DNA from 3 places in the Polymorphospora sp. A560 genome. Region 1 is predicted to be linked to each of the others. Evidence: riboswitches for the same ligand, from Rfam matches in the RefSeq annotation. Region 1 holds a riboswitch; each other region holds the start of a gene.
The links. A riboswitch is a leader RNA that binds a small molecule or an ion and turns the genes downstream of it on or off. The one in region 1 is predicted to bind thiamine pyrophosphate.
Positions count from the first base shown of each region.

Region 1 (4,922 bases):
CGGGCGCCGAGGGCCGCGAACGACACCTGCGGGTGGTCGCTGCGCCGGGCTCCCGGCGACGTACGCACCAGCTCGGCGAGCGCCCCCATCCAGCGGCTCGGCGTCACGGCCGGGTCGAAGCCCGGCATCTCGTCGCGGATGGTCGCCCACCAGTGCTCCGGTACGGGCGGGTTGCGCCAGTTCGCCGGGTCGGAGTTGTCCGGGGTGTGGGTCGGCACTACCAGGGTGCCGTCCGGGCCGAGCACGTCCCGCAGGGCCAGTACGACGGTCTGCGGGCCGCCGCACACCCAGCCGAGCGGGCGCATCGAGGCGTGTACGACGAGCACCGATCCGGGCCGTACGCCGAGCCGGACGAGGTCCGCGGCGAGCATGGCGCGGGTGAGCGGGGCCGCCTGGGTGATCTCCACTCCCGCCACGGTACGTCGGCTACCCGTACTGCTGTTTCGGCGGGTCCACCTGTCGCCAGGACTCGACCTGGAGGTAGGGGATGTCCTCGCCGTTGACCGGGTCGGTCATGACGCGGTCGGTGTAGCCGCCGACCACCTCGACCCAACTGTCGGCGGGCAGCCCGACCGGAACGTTGCCGCTCATCCCGAGTTTGATCGGCCGCCCGTCGGCGGCGCAGCAGGACAGGATCATCCGGGCCAGGATCGGTTCGCCGCCCGGCCCCTCGGCGAGGAAGCCGGTGAGCTGCACGGTCCGGCCGGTCAGCGAGGCGCCGCCGTCGAAGATCGCCCGGGACGCGTAGTCGAGCACGCTGATCTTCGCCGGGTCGCCCTCGGGCAGCGGCGGGTAGCTGTCGGCCCGCTGGCTGGATAGCGCGGTGCCGGCCTGGCCGGCGGCGAACGAGCCGAGCGCCGGCGGGGCGACCAGCAGCAGGCCGAGCACCGGTGCGATCAGCAGCCAGCCGACGCGCGGCTCGTGGTGCCCCTTGCCCCCGTGCTCGTGGCCGTGGTCGTCGTGCTCGTGGTCGTGCCCGGCGCCGGTGGTGCCCGGCCGGGGGCGCAGGTCGTGCAGCAGCGTCATCACCGCGACCGCGACCAGCAGGACACCGGAGGCGATCAGGAACGGCCGCAGCCCCTCCTTGACGTAGCGCAGGTACATGTCGGTGAAGCTGGCCTTGAGTACCGAGCCGCCGAGCAGCAGCAGCACCACGGCCTGGGCCCGCCGGTTCATCGCCGTCCTCCGCTCACAGCAGCACCACACCGACCCCGACGGCCACCAGTACGGCCACCACGAAGGTGGCCGGGGCGAACCGGAACGCGAACCGCCGGCCGAAGACGCCGGCCTGCATCGACACCAGCTTGAGGTCGACCATCGGGCCGACGACCAGGAATACCAGCCGGGAGGTCAGCGAGAACTGCGACAGCGACGCGGCGACGAAGGCGTCGGCCTCCGAGCAGATCGACAGCAGCACGGCGAGCACGGCCAGCACCAGCACCGACAGCACCGGGTTGTCGGCGACCAGTTGCAGCCAGCGCTCCGGCACCAGCACGTTGATGCAGGCCGCCGCCATCGCGCCGAGCACCAGGAAGCCGCCGGCGTGCACCACGTCGTGGCGTACGGCCGCCCAGAACGCCCGGCCCTTGGACATGCCGTCGAGTTCGGGTCGGTGCGGCAGCCGGATCCAGTCGGCGCGGCCCAGCCGCAGCCACAACCAACCCATGATCATCGCGACGACGATGCTGGCCAGGCCGCGGGCGACCACCATCTCCGGGCTGCCGGGAAAGGCGACGGCGGTCGAGGCGAGCACGATCGGGTTGATCGCCGGCGCGGCGAGCAGGAACGCCAGGGCGGCGGCGGGGGTGACCCCGCGCCGGATCAGCGAGCCGGCGATCGGCACCGCCCCGCACTCGCAGCCGGGCAGGACCACGCCGGCGGCGCTGGCCACCGGTACGGCCAGGGCCGGGTGTCGCGGCAGCGCCCGGGCCCAGAACGAGCGGGGCACGAAGACCGCGATCACGGCCGAGAGCACGACGCCGAAGACCAGGAACGGCACCGCCTGCACCATGACCGAGACGAACACGGTCGTCCAGGTCTGCAGGCGCGGGCTGGAGATCGCGGTCGAGAGCGGCCCCCGGAAGACCACCAGCAGGAGCAGCAGCGCGGCGAGCACCTCGACCGAGCCGATCCGGTCGCCGAGGAGCGGGCGGCGCGGTGGTGGTCCGGGGTCGGGTGGGCCGCCGCCCGCCGGTCCGGTGCCGCTGGCGGGGCCGGCCCCCGTGGTGTCGGGGGCGGCATTGGCCGTGGTCACTGAAGGCTGGTCCCTTCACTACGGACGGTCGCGGTGGGGGCAGACCACCCTACCGCGCGACCAGGTGTCGGGGGCCACATCCGACCTCGGCGCTGTCGCGAAATCACCGTCGGTGCTAGCGTCGGCGCCACAACTTCATATCCGACAGGGGAGCGCACAGCGCTGAGAGTGCGGGACACCACCGCAGACCCTCGAACCTGATCTGGGTAATGCCAGCGCAGGGAGTTCGGTCGATTCTCCAGCCGCGCCACGACCGTCCGGTCGTGGCGTGCGTCTTGCCTGGTTCGCTCGAAGAACTGGGAGGCACAGCCATGACACAACCCACCGCCAGCCGCTGGCGTACGGTCGACATCGTCGTCGCGTCGGTGATCGCCGTCGCGTTCGGCGTCATCTTCTGGGCCTGGAACCTCGTGTGGAGCGCCACCGACCCCGCCTTCGCCTTCTTCCCGGGGGCCCAGGGCATCATCTACGGCATCTGGCTGCTGCCCGGCGTGATCGGCGGGCTGGTGATCCGCAAGCCGGGGGCGGCGTTCTACTGCGAGTTCCTCGCCGCGTTCATCTCGGTGATCCTCGGCAGCCAGTGGGGTGCCCTGGCCATCGTGCAGGGCGCCTTCCAGGGCCTCGGTGCGGAGGCCGCGTTCCTCGCGTTGCGTTACCGCTCCTTCAAGCTGCCGGTGGCCGTGGTCTCCGGCGCGCTCGCCGGCCTGGCCGCCGCGGTCTTCGACCAGATCCGCTACTACGCCGGCTACGACCTCGTCTCGTTCCGGATCCCGATGTTCGTCTTCACCGTGATCAGCGCCGCCGTGATCGCCGGTGCCGGCGGCTGGGCGCTGACCCGGGCGCTGGCCCGGACCGGGGCCCTGGATCGCTTCCCGGCCGGCCGCGAGCGGACCGCCGTCTGAACCGGATGCACCGATCAAGGACCGGGTACGCGGCGGCGCCCGCGTACCCGGACTCGGCCTGGACCGGCGACCCGGCACCCGGCGACCCGGCACCCGGCGGCCCGGTGGGGCGCCGGTGAGCACCGTCGAGCTGCGCGGCTTCGGGTGGCGGCACGCCGGCCGTAAGGCGTGGGCGGTCCGCGGCCTCGACCTGCGCGTCGAGCACGGCGAGCGGGTGCTGCTGCTCGGCCCGTCCGGGGCCGGCAAGAGCACCCTGCTCGCCGCGCTCGCCGGGCTGCTCGCCGAGGACTCCGGCGAGCAGGAGGGCACCGTCGAGATCGACGGGCTCGACCCGCGCAAGTCGCGGGAGCGGGTCGGCATCGTCTTCCAGGACCCGGAGAGCCAGCTCGTGATGGCGCGCTCCGGTGACGACGTGGCGTTCGGGCTGGAGAACCGGGGGGTGCCGGCCGGCGAGATCTGGCCCCGGGTCGACGAGGCGCTGCACCGGGTCGGTTTCCCCTACGACCGGGACCGGCCGACCGCCGCGCTGTCCGGCGGCGAGCAGCAGCGGCTCGCCCTGGCCGGCGTCCTCGCCCTGCGCCCCGACCTGCTGCTGCTCGACGAACCGACGGCCAACCTCGACCCGGCCGGCGCGGCGCTGGTACGCGACGCGCTCGATCGCGCGGTCGGCCGGGACACCACGATGATCCTGGTCGAGCACCGGGTGGCCGACGCGCTGCCGCTGGTCGACCGGGTGGTGGTGCTGGCGCCGGCCGGCGGCGTGACCGCCGACGGCGCACCGGATCAGATCTTCGCCAGCCACGGCGACACGCTGGCCGACGGCGGGGTGTGGGTGCCCGGCCGGCAGGTCCCGGCCCGCCGGGCCACGACGGCACCCGGCGACGTGCTGCTCACCGCCGGGGCGGCCGGCCTGCCGCCCCGCCTGGCACCGACCGACCTGGCCGTACGCGCCGGCGAGGCGGTCGCCGTACTCGGGCCGAACGGGGCCGGCAAGTCGACGCTGGCGCTGCTGCTCGGCGGGCTGCTCCGGCCGGGGACCGGGCAGGTGGTGGCGACGCCGGCCCTGGCCGGTGCCGACCACCGCCGGCCGCCGCACCGCTGGCGGGCACCGGCGCTGACCCGCCGGATCGGGTCGGTCTTCCAGGACCCGGAGCACCAGTTCGTCACCGGCACGGTCTTCGACGAGCTGGCGCTCGGGCCGCGCCGCACCGGCGCCGCTCCCGCCGCCGTCAAGTCCACCGTGGACACTCTGCTGGCCCGGCTGCGGCTGGACCGGCTCGCCGGCGCCAACCCGTACACGCTCTCCGGCGGCGAGGCACGACGGCTGAGCGTGGCGACCGCGCTGGCCACCGCACCGCGCCTGCTGGTGCTCGACGAGCCGACGTTCGGCCAGGACCGGCGTACCTGGATCGAACTGGTCGACCTGCTCGCCGGCCTGCGCGACGCGGGGCACGGCGTCGTCGCGGTCACCCACGACGCCGACTTCGTCGCCGCGCTCGCCGACCGGACCGTCCAGGTGGCCCCGGCGGTGCGGCGGTGACGGTGCCCGGCGGGCCGGTCGCCCGGTCGGACGCGCCGCTGGCCCGGCGCAACCCGGTCGCCAAGCTCGCCGCCGCACTGGTCTTCTCGGTGCCGCTGATCGCGACCCTCGACCCGGTCGCCCCGGCCGTCGCCATCGCCGTCGAACTGGCCGTGCTGCCGCTCTTCGGCGTCCGCTACGGCCTGCTGCTGCGCCGGGCCTGGCCGTTGCTGGTCGGCGCGCTGGG
Region 1 is NZ_CP122282.1:1,627,352-1,632,273, reverse strand. It holds gene QCD66_RS07530 (AAC(3) family N-acetyltransferase) at 1-407, opposite strand, end outside; gene QCD66_RS07525 (TIGR03943 family putative permease subunit) at 427-1,176, opposite strand; gene QCD66_RS07520 (permease) at 1,190-2,131, opposite strand; TPP riboswitch at 2,391-2,496, shown strand; gene QCD66_RS07515 (ECF transporter S component) at 2,566-3,156, shown strand; gene QCD66_RS07510 (ABC transporter ATP-binding protein) at 3,272-4,696, shown strand; gene QCD66_RS07505 (energy-coupling factor transporter transmembrane component T family protein) at 4,699-4,922, shown strand, end outside.

Region 2 (4,922 bases), 810 kb from region 1:
ACGAGGCCCGGGTCGCCCGCCACGACCAGCTCGAGGAACGTCGGCGGCGATGGGACGAGGAGCACCAGAAGCTGCGTGAGCTGATGCTGATGTACAAGCAGAAGGCCGCGTACAACGACGGGATGGCGTCGCGCTACCAGGCGGCGCAGACCCGGCTGCGCAAGTTCGAGGAGGCCGGCCCGCCGCCGCTGCCGCCGAAGGACCAGGCCGTCCGGATGCGGCTCACCGGTGGCCGTACCGGCAAGCGGGCCGTCATGTGCGAGCAGCTCGAACTCGACGGCCTGACGTACCCCTTCGACCTGGAGATCTGGTACGGCGACCGGGTCGCGGTCCTCGGCGCGAACGGCACCGGGAAGTCGCACTTCCTGCGGCTGCTCGCCCGCGGCGGCACCGACCCCGACCCGGCGAACGTGCCGGTCGACGTCGGGGTGACACTGGCACCCGTCACCCACGACGGGGTCGTACGGCTCGGCGCCCGGGTCCGGCCCGGTCACTTCTCGCAGACCCACGACCGGCCGGAGCTGATGGCGAAGACCCTGGTCGAGGTGTTGTGGCGCGGCGATGACCACCGGGACGGGATGGACCGGCACGCGGCGATGGCGGCACTGGGCCGCTACGAACTCGCCGGCCAGGGCGACCAGCGGTTCGGCACGCTGTCCGGCGGTCAGCAGGCCCGGTTCCTCGTGCTGCTGCTGGAGCTGTCCGGGGCGACCCTGCTGCTGCTCGACGAGCCGACCGACAACCTCGACCTGGCCAGCGCCGAGGCACTCGAAGAGGGGCTGCGGGCCTTCGACGGCACGGTGGTGGCGGTGACCCACGACCGGTGGTTCAGCCGGTCGTTCGACCGCTTCGTCCTCTTCCGCGGCGACGGCGAGGTGGTCGAGGTGCCCGAACCGGTCTGGGACGTCGCCTGACACCGTCCCGCATAGGCTCGCGACATGACTGAGATGCGCTACCGCCGGTTGGGTGACTCCGGGCTCGTGGTGTCCGTGGTCGGCATCGGCTGCAACAACTTCGGCCGCAAGCTCGACGCCGCCGGCACGAAGGCGGTCGTGGACGCCGCGATCGACGCCGGGATCAACCTCTTCGACACCGCCGACATCTACGGCAACCCGCACGGCGCCTCCGAGGAGCAGCTTGGCGCGGCCCTGCGCGGGAGCCGGGACGAGGTGGTGGTGGCCACCAAGTTCGGCATGAACATGGAGGGGGCCAACGGCGCCGACCGGGGTGCCCGCGGAGCCCGCCGGTACATCGTCCGGGCCGTCGAGGCGTCGCTGCGCCGGCTCGGCACCGACCACATCGACCTCTACCAGATGCACGAGCCCGATCCGGCGACGCCGATCGAGGAGACGCTGTCGGCGCTCGACGATCTCGTCCGCGCCGGGAAGGTCCGTTACCTCGGCAACTCCAACTTCGCCGGCTGGCAGATCGCCGACGCCGAGTGGACCGCCCGGACCCGGAACCTGACCCGGTTCGTCAGCGCCCAGAACCACTACAGCCTCATCGAGCGGGACGCCGAGACCGAGGTCGTGCCGGCCTGCGAGCGGTTCGGGCTGGGCCTCCTGCCGTTCTTCCCGCTGGCCAGTGGCCTGCTCAGCGGCAAGTACCGGCGGGGCGAGAGCGCGCCGCAGGGCACCCGGCTGGCCGAGGACCGGTGGGCCAAGCGGCTGGCCGCCGCGCCCTGGGACCTGATCGAGTCACTGGAGAAGTTCGCCGCGGAGCGCGGCCGCAACCTGCTCGACGTCGCCATCGGCGGGCTCGCCGCCCGCCCTGCGGTCACCTCCGTGATCGCCGGGGCGACCACCCCCGACCAGGTACGCGCCAACGCGCGGGCCGGTGCCTGGGAGCCGTCCGCCGAAGACCGGGAGGCGCTCGCCACCCTGCTCTGACCTGGTCCCCCCTTTACGGGGACCGGACGGCAGACGTACTCTCGGTCGCGGAAGTGACCCACGGGAGCCCGGTGCACCGGGCTGAGAGGGGGGCTGCAGCCCCCGACCGTCGAACCTGATCCGGGTAATGCCGGCGCAGGGAGGAGTGCTGCTGTGCCGTCTTTCGGACGACTGCATCTCGTGACCGACACCCGGCCGGGCCGGGATCCGCTCGCCGTCGTACGGGCCGCCCTGTCCGCCGCCGGCGCCGAACTCGTCGTACAGGTCCGGGTCGAGGACCTGGCGAGCGACCGGGAGGCGTACGACCTGGCCGGCCGGGTCACCGACCTGTGCGCGGCGGCCGGAGCGACCTGCCTGGTCAACGACCGCCTGCATGTCGCGCTCGCGGTCGGCGCCGCCGGCGGCCACGTGGGCGCGCTCGACCTGCCCGTCGACGCGGCCCGCCGGGTGCTCGGCCCGGACGCGGTGCTCGGCGCCACCGCGCGTACCGGGGAGGCGGGGCGGGCGGCGGTGGCGGCCGGGGCGACCTATCTCGGCGTCGGACCCTGCTACCCGACGTCGACCAAGGACGGGCTGCCGGCCCCGATCGGGCCGGCCGGGATCGCCGCGGTGGCCGGCGCGGTCGACGTGCCGGTCATCGCGATCGGCGGGGTGACCGCGGCCAGCGCCCCGGAACTCGTCGCGGCCGGCGCGTACGGCGTGGCCGTCGTCGGCGCCGTCTCGTCGGCCGCCGACCCGGCCCGGGCCACCGCCGAACTGCTCGCCGCGATCACGGCCGTCCGATGAGGCCGGACGTCGCCGTCGTCGGCGCCGGGCCGATCGGACTCGCCATCGCATGGCGCTGCGCCGCCCGGGGGATGAGCGTGGTCGTCCACGACCCGGCCCCCGGTTCGGGTGCGTCGGACGTGGCGGCCGGGATGCTGGCCCCGGTGGCCGAGGCGTACTTCGGCGAGGAGGAGCTGACCTCGCTGCTGGTCGCCTCGGCCGCCCGCTGGCCCGGCTTCGCCGCCGAACTCGCGCGGGCCGCCGGCACCGAGGTCGGCTATCGCGACGAGGGCACCCTCGTGGTGGCCCTCACCGCCGACGACCTGGCCGAGGCGGAGCGGCTGTGGACGTACCAGCGGGGGCTGGGGCTGCCGATCACGGTGCTGCGCCCGGCGGAGTTGCGGGCCCGCGAGCCCGGGCTCTCGCCGCGGGTGCGCGGTGGCGGGTATGCGCCCGACGACCACCAGGTCGACCCCCGGCGCCTGGTCGTCGCCCTGGCGGCGGCGGCGCGGCGGGCCGGGGTACGCGTCGAGCCGACCACGGTCACTGATCTGTCCACGGTGGACGCGGGCACGGTGGTGGTCGCCAACGGCGTCGGCGCGGCCGCACTGGCCGGCGTGCCGGTCCGGCCGGTCAAGGGCCAGGTGCTGCGCCTGCGCGCGCCGGACGGTGCCGCGCCCGGCTTCCGGCACGTGATCCGGGGCTACGCCGACCGGCGGCACGTCTACCTCGTGCCGCGCGCCGACGGCGAGGTGGTGGTCGGGGCGACCGTCGAGGAACGGCTCGATGACACCGTCACGGCGGGGGCCGTACTCGATCTGCTGCGGGCCGCGACCGACCTGCTGCCGGAGATCGCCGAATACCACCTCACCGAGACCCGGGTCGGCTGGCGGCCCGGTACGCCGGACAACGCCCCGATCATCGGTGCGCTGCCCGGCCGGCCGGGAGTGGTCGTGGCCACCGGGCACTACCGGCACGGCATCGTGCTGACGCCGCTGACCGCCGACCTGGTCGCGGACCTCGTCACGACCGGGGTCCCCGACCCGGTGCTGGACCCGTTCGGGCCGGCCCGCTTCACCACCGATCCGACGCCGAACTGAGAGCGGAGGCACACCCGTGCCGGACGATCCGATCGAACTCACCGTCAACGGGGCCACCCGCCCCTTCACCCCGGGTACGACCGTCGCCGCGGTCGTCGCCGCGTCGACCACCCAGCACCGCGGTGTGGCGGTGGCCGTCAACGGCGAGGTGGTGCCGAGGGGCGCCTGGCCGGCGACCACGCTGCGGCCCGGCGACCGGGTCGAGGTGCTGACCGCGGCCCAGGGCGGCTGATCGCGGTGTCGTCGTTCGAACTCGGCGGGCAGACCTTCACCTCGCGACTGATCCTCGGCACCGGCGGTGCCGCGAACCTCCACGTGCTGGAACGGGCCATCCGGGCGTCCGGCACCGAACTGGTCACGCTCGCGCTGCGCCGGGTCGACACCGCCGCCACCATGCAGGGCGGGCTGCTCGACCTGCTCGACCGGTGCGGGGTACGGCTGCTGCCGAACACCGCCGGCTGCTACACCGCCACCGAGGCGGTGAAGGTCGCCCACCTGGCCCGCGAGGCGTTCGAGACGGACTGGGTGAAGCTGGAGGTCATCGGGGACGAGCGCACCCTGCTGCCGGACGGGGTGGAACTCCTCGCCGCCGCCGAATGCCTGGTCGCCGACGGGTTCACCGTGCTGCCGTACACCTCCGACGACCCGGTGCTGGCCCGCCGGCTGGCCGACGTCGGCTGTGCCGCGGTCATGCCGGCCGGGGCGCCGATCGGGTCCGGGCTCGGCATCAGCAACGAGCACCACATCCGGCTGATCACACAGTCGGTGGACGTACCGGTGATCCTCGACGCGGGCATCGGCACCGCGTCCGACGCCGCCCGGGCGATGGAACTCGGCTGCGCCGGCGTGCTGCTGGCCAGCGCGGTGACCCGGGCCGCCGACCCGGAGCGGATGGCGACGGCGATGCGGCACGGGGTCGAGGCCGGATGGCTGGCCGCCGGTGCCGGCCGGATCGCCCGCCGGTCCCACGCCCTGGCGTCCACACCGGACGACGGGCGGCCGCAACTGTGACCGGACCGGGCGGCGTCGTCGTCCTCACCGACCGTCGGCTGGCCCACCGGCCACTGGTCGACGTGGTGCGGGGCTGTGTCGACGGCGGCGCCCGGTGGGTGGTGCTGCGGGAACGGGACCTTCCCCGGGCCGAGCGGACCAGGCTCGCGGACCGGCT
Region 2 is NZ_CP122282.1:812,446-817,367, forward strand. It holds gene QCD66_RS03850 (ABC-F family ATP-binding cassette domain-containing protein) at 1-914, shown strand, start outside; gene QCD66_RS03855 (aldo/keto reductase) at 948-1,889, shown strand; TPP riboswitch at 1,941-2,048, shown strand; gene thiE (thiamine phosphate synthase) at 2,043-2,675, shown strand; gene thiO (glycine oxidase ThiO) at 2,672-3,754, shown strand; gene thiS (sulfur carrier protein ThiS) at 3,786-3,986, shown strand; gene QCD66_RS03875 (thiazole synthase) at 3,992-4,765, shown strand; gene QCD66_RS03880 (thiamine phosphate synthase) at 4,762-4,922, shown strand, end outside.
Region 2: it holds a riboswitch for thiamine pyrophosphate, as region 1 does, so the genes downstream of both, thiE (thiamine phosphate synthase) here and QCD66_RS07515 (ECF transporter S component) in region 1, are expected to answer to the same signal.

Region 3 (4,922 bases), 1.4 Mb from region 1:
GGCAATGTCGTCGACCTTGCGGTCGGTATCGTGATCGGCGCCGCGTTCACCGCGGTGGTGACGCAGTTCACGAAGTCGTTCCTCGAACCACTGATCCGGGTGGTCACCCTGCTGGTCACCGGCGGGGACGGGTTGGAACAGACCGCGCCCGAGTTCCGGGGCATCCCGTTCGACTGGCCGGCGTTCATCAACGCGGCGATCACCCTGTTCCTCACCGCCGCGGTGCTCTACTTCCTGGTGGTCATGCCGATGAACAAGCTCGCCGAGCGGCGCAAGCGGGGCGAGGAGCCGCCGCCCGCGGCGCCGAGCGAGGAGGTCAAGCTCCTCACCGAGATCCGCGACGCCCTGGTCGCCGCCGGCCGGGTGCCGGGCCGCGACGGCGACGCCCTCGACCGCCTGATCAACCGGGAGCAGCCGCCGGCCCAGCGCTGACGCCGGGGCGCCGACCATTGTCGAACACCTGTTCGATAGGGTCCGCGCATGGAGCAGCGAAAGCACTGGTGGAACGGCAAGTGGGGACGACTTGCCCGGCGTGACGTCTACCTTCGCGCCGACGGCGACCGGTGGCACGTGGAGCAGCGCGCGGGGGGCGCCGAGGGCGTCTCCCGCTTCTACGAGTTCGACAGCGAGGACGACGCCCTCGACGCCGTACGCGCCCTGCTCGACGGTCCCGGCACCTGGCGGGAACTCTCCGCCCGCCCGACCGCCTGGTGAACGGGACGGCTCGGTGAAGGGAATGGCCCGGCGGGCGCGGCCGCCGGGTTTGGCGGCATCCGCCCGGGGTACCGAGGCGCCATGCGAGCACCAGTCGATCCGCCGTTCGCCGAGGTCGAGTCCGGAATGCGCGTCGTCGACGCGACCGGGGCGGAGATCGGCCGGGTCGCCGCGTCCCGGCCCGGCGACCCCAACGCGGTGACGGTGCAGGCGCCGCCGGACGGCGCCGGTGAGGGCCTGTCCGAGGTCGAGACACCGGCGGCGCCGGATGTGCCGCCGGATGCCGCCGCCCGCCTGCTCCGGGCCGGATACCTGCGCGTCGACGGCACTCCCGACCACTACGTGGCGGCCGACCAGATCGCCGAGGTGACCGGCGACGTCGTACTGCTCAAGGTCAGGACGGATCAGCTGACGTCCGGACGCTGAGCGGCTGCGGTTCGGTGCGCTCCGGCGTCGTGGTCGGCGTCGGCGCGGGCGGCTCGGCGGCGACGCGGTTGCGGCTACGCATCAGCAACAGCATGAACCCACCGGCGACCAGCCCCCAGAACGCCGCCCCGATCCCCAGCACCGACAGGCCGGACGCGGTCACCACGAAGGTCACCGCCGCCGCCTCCCGCCCCTCGGGCGCGGCCACCGCCGCGGCGAGGGCGGAGGCCAACGCACCCAGCAGCGCGAGCCCGGCCACCGCCTCGACCAGCACCGGCGGGGAGAGCAGCACGAACGCCGTGGCCAGCCCGGCCGTCAGCCCGAGTACGACGTAGCCGACGCCCGACGTCATCGCGGCGATCCACCGGCGGTCCCGGTCGGGGTGGGCGTCCGGGCCGGCCACCAGGGCGGCGGTGATCGCGGCGAGGTTGATGACGTGACCACCGGCGGGCGCCGTCAGGCCGCTGGCGATCCCGGTGCCGACCAGGATCGGGCGCAGCGGCGCCCGGTAGCCGTAGTTGGACAGGACCGCCATGCCGGGCACGTTCTGCGAGGCCATCGTGACGACGAAGAGCGGCAGGGCGACGCTGACCAGGGCGGACACGTTCCAGGTCGGCGCGGTGAACTCGAGGACCGGCAGCAGGGCCGCCCCGGTCAGGCCGCCGGGCGGGCCGGACACCGCGATCGCGGCGACGGCCACGACGAGCGCGGCGGGCACCGCCCACCGGCGGGCGAACCGGGTCAGCAGCGCCCAGGTGAGGATCACCGGCGCCGCCATCAGCGGTACGTCGATCAGCGCCCGGACCGGGGCGATGCAGAGGCTGAGGAGTACGCCGGCCAGCATGGCACTGGCGATCGGCTGCGGGATGGCGGCGATCCAGCGCCCGAGTGCCGGGAACAGGCCCGCCGCCACGATGAGCAGCGCCGAGACCAGGAACGCGCCCACGGCCGCCGGGAACCCGCCCTCGACCGCCCCGGTCGACACCAGCAGGGCGGCCCCCGGGGTGGACCAGGCGACGCTGATCGGCAGCCGGTGGCGCAGGCTCAACCAGATCGCCACCAGCCCCATCACCACACAGAGGGCGAAGAGACCGGAGGCGGCCTGTCGCTCGGTGGCGCCCACGGCGCGCAGCCCGGCGAGCACCACCGCGAAAGAGCTGGCGAAGCCGACGAGGGCGGTCACCACACCGGCCAGCACCGGTTGCGCCAGGCGTTCCATCGACGGTCCTCCCCATGACCAGGCCGTTCCGCAAACGGAACGCTCCGGTCATGCACCATAGCCGGATGGATTCGCGTCGTACAAGCCGCCGACCGGCGGTCGACGGAGGCGGCGAGGGCGCCGAGGTCGGCCGGCGGGTCCGCGAACTCCGGGAGGCGCGGGGCGTCTCCCTCTCCGCCCTGTCCCGACGCGCCGGCGTCGGCAAGGCGACCCTGTCCGGCCTGGAAAACGGCACCCGCAACCCGACCCTGGAGACGCTCTACGCGGTGACGGCCGAACTCGGGGTTCCGCTGGCCGCCGTACTCGCCGCCCCCGGCACGGATGCCGCGACGATCCGCGGTACGGCGGTCGAGGCGACCCTGCTCCAGGTCTTCGACGAGGGCGACGTCACCTTCGAGCTCTACCGGATGCGGGTGCCGCCCGGACCACCCCAGACCTCACCGGCACACCAGCGGGGTGTGACCGAACACGTCACCGTCTTCAGTGGACTGCTCCGGGCCGGCCCCGTCGGCGCGCCCGCCCTCGCCGGCACCGGCCAGCACATCACCTGGATCTCCGACGTACCCCACGTCTACGGCGCGGTCGGCGACGACGAGGTGCACGCGAGCCTGCTGATCCGCTACCCCGGCCGGTCGCGACGCCCGTAGCCGGGCCACCCGGTCTCACGGCTCGTACCCGGCCCGCGGGCTGGATACGATGTCGGCAGTGACACGGGGTGCCCGCCCTTCGAGCGGGCTGAGATCACACCCGTCGAACCTGATCTAGTTCGTACTAGCGAAGGGATGTCCGGGTGAGCCCACGCCTGTCCGCCATTGCCCGGTGCGCCGCCGCTCCCTTCAGGAAGGCGTGCGGCCATGCACCCGACTGACCCGACCGACCACCGGCAGACACCACGCGTCCTCTCCATCGCGGGTACGGACCCGACCGGCGGCGCCGGAATCCAGGCGGACCTGAAGAGCATCGCCGCCAACGGCGGATACGGCATGGCGGTGGTCACCGCCCTGGTCGCCCAGAACACCATGGGGGTCCGCTCGGTGCACATCCCGCCGGTCGAGTTCCTCACCGAACAACTCGACTCGGTCAGCGACGACGTCGAGATCGACGCCGTGAAGATCGGAATGCTCGCCAACTCGACCATCATCGAGGCGGTCGCCGACTGGCTCCGCCGGCAGCGGCCGCCGGTCGTGGTCCTCGACCCCGTCATGGTCGCCACCAGCGGCGACCGGCTGCTCGACGAGCGCGCGGTCGACGCGATCCGGAACCTCGTCCGGCACGCCGACCTCGTCACGCCCAACATCCCCGAACTCGCCGTCCTCGCCGACGAGCCCGCGGTCTCCCGGTGGGACGACGTACTCGAGCAGGCACACCGGGTGTCCGCCACGTACGGCGTCACCGTCCTGGCCAAGGGCGGGCATCTCGCCGACGGGTCGGCCTCCGACGCCCTGGTCGACGCCGGCGGGCGGCTGTCCGGCGGCCGGGACCTCTTCGAGTTCCCCGGTGAGCGGATCGAGACGACCAACACCCACGGCACCGGCTGCTCGCTGTCGTCGGCGCTGGCGACCCTGCGCCCGCAGGCACCCGGCTGGGAGCATGCCGTCGACCGGGCGAAGCGCTGGCTGACCGAGAGCATCACCCACGGCGCGGCCCTGCGGGTCGGCCACGGCAACGGCCCGATCAGCCACTTCGCCGGCCTGTGGGCCGGCCAAGACGGAGCGTGGTCCTAGCCCGTACCGGCCACACCACGCTCACCGAGCAGCGCGAGCAACCTGTCGTGCGGGACGGCATACCTGACGTGGCCGTTGAACCCGACCGTGGTCGTCGCCATGAACAGCGAGTTCAGCAGCGCCTCCTCGGTCGCCTCGAGGACGGCGGTGAACAACGGATCCACATCGGACTCCGGCAGCACCGGCAGCACCGGCAGCACCGGTTCGGCCGTGGCGAACGCCAGCGCGTAGTCCCCGCTGCCGCTGGTGAAGTCCGACCCGACCCGGCCCATCGCGAAGATGGCGCGCCGGGCGAGGCGGCCGAGCTGGCGCGCGTCCAGGCGGGCGTCGGTCGCGACCACGATGACGCAGGAGTTGCCCGGATGCTCCGCGGCCGCCCCAGGCGCCGCTCCTGGCGTCACCGGTGCCACCGGTACGCCCATCCGCTCGCGCGACACCGGCACCCCGCACACCCGCAGTACGCCGGAGAAGTTCGACTGGACGAGGACACCGACGGTCGCCGCTCCGCGCGAGGTCGTGGTCACCCGTGACGACGTACCGATTCCGGCCTTGAACCCCAGGGCGCCGGTGCCGGTGCCGGCGCCGACACACCCCTCGCCCGGCAGCCCACCGGTGGCACCGTGCAGGGCGGCGAGCACGTGTTCCTCGGTCACCGGCCGCGCCCGGATGTCGGAGAGGAAGCCGTCGTTGGTTTCGGCGACCACCGGGTTCACCGACTGCGCGTCCTCCCGCCCGGGCAACCCCAGGAGGTACGTCACCAACGCGTCCGCGACCCGGAACGTCGACAGGGTCGCGGTCAGCAACACCGGTGTCTCGATCTCGCCCAGCTCGGCTACCTG
Region 3 is NZ_CP122282.1:224,856-229,777, reverse strand. It holds gene mscL (large conductance mechanosensitive channel protein MscL) at 1-432, shown strand, start outside; gene QCD66_RS01110 (hypothetical protein) at 481-714, shown strand; gene QCD66_RS01105 (hypothetical protein) at 796-1,140, shown strand; gene QCD66_RS01100 (benzoate/H(+) symporter BenE family transporter) at 1,109-2,359, opposite strand; gene QCD66_RS01095 (helix-turn-helix domain-containing protein) at 2,425-3,006, shown strand; TPP riboswitch at 3,061-3,159, shown strand; gene thiD (bifunctional hydroxymethylpyrimidine kinase/phosphomethylpyrimidine kinase) at 3,214-4,083, shown strand; gene QCD66_RS01085 (P1 family peptidase) at 4,080-4,922, opposite strand, start outside.
Region 3: it holds a riboswitch for thiamine pyrophosphate, as region 1 does, so the genes downstream of both, thiD (bifunctional hydroxymethylpyrimidine kinase/phosphomethylpyrimidine kinase) here and QCD66_RS07515 (ECF transporter S component) in region 1, are expected to answer to the same signal.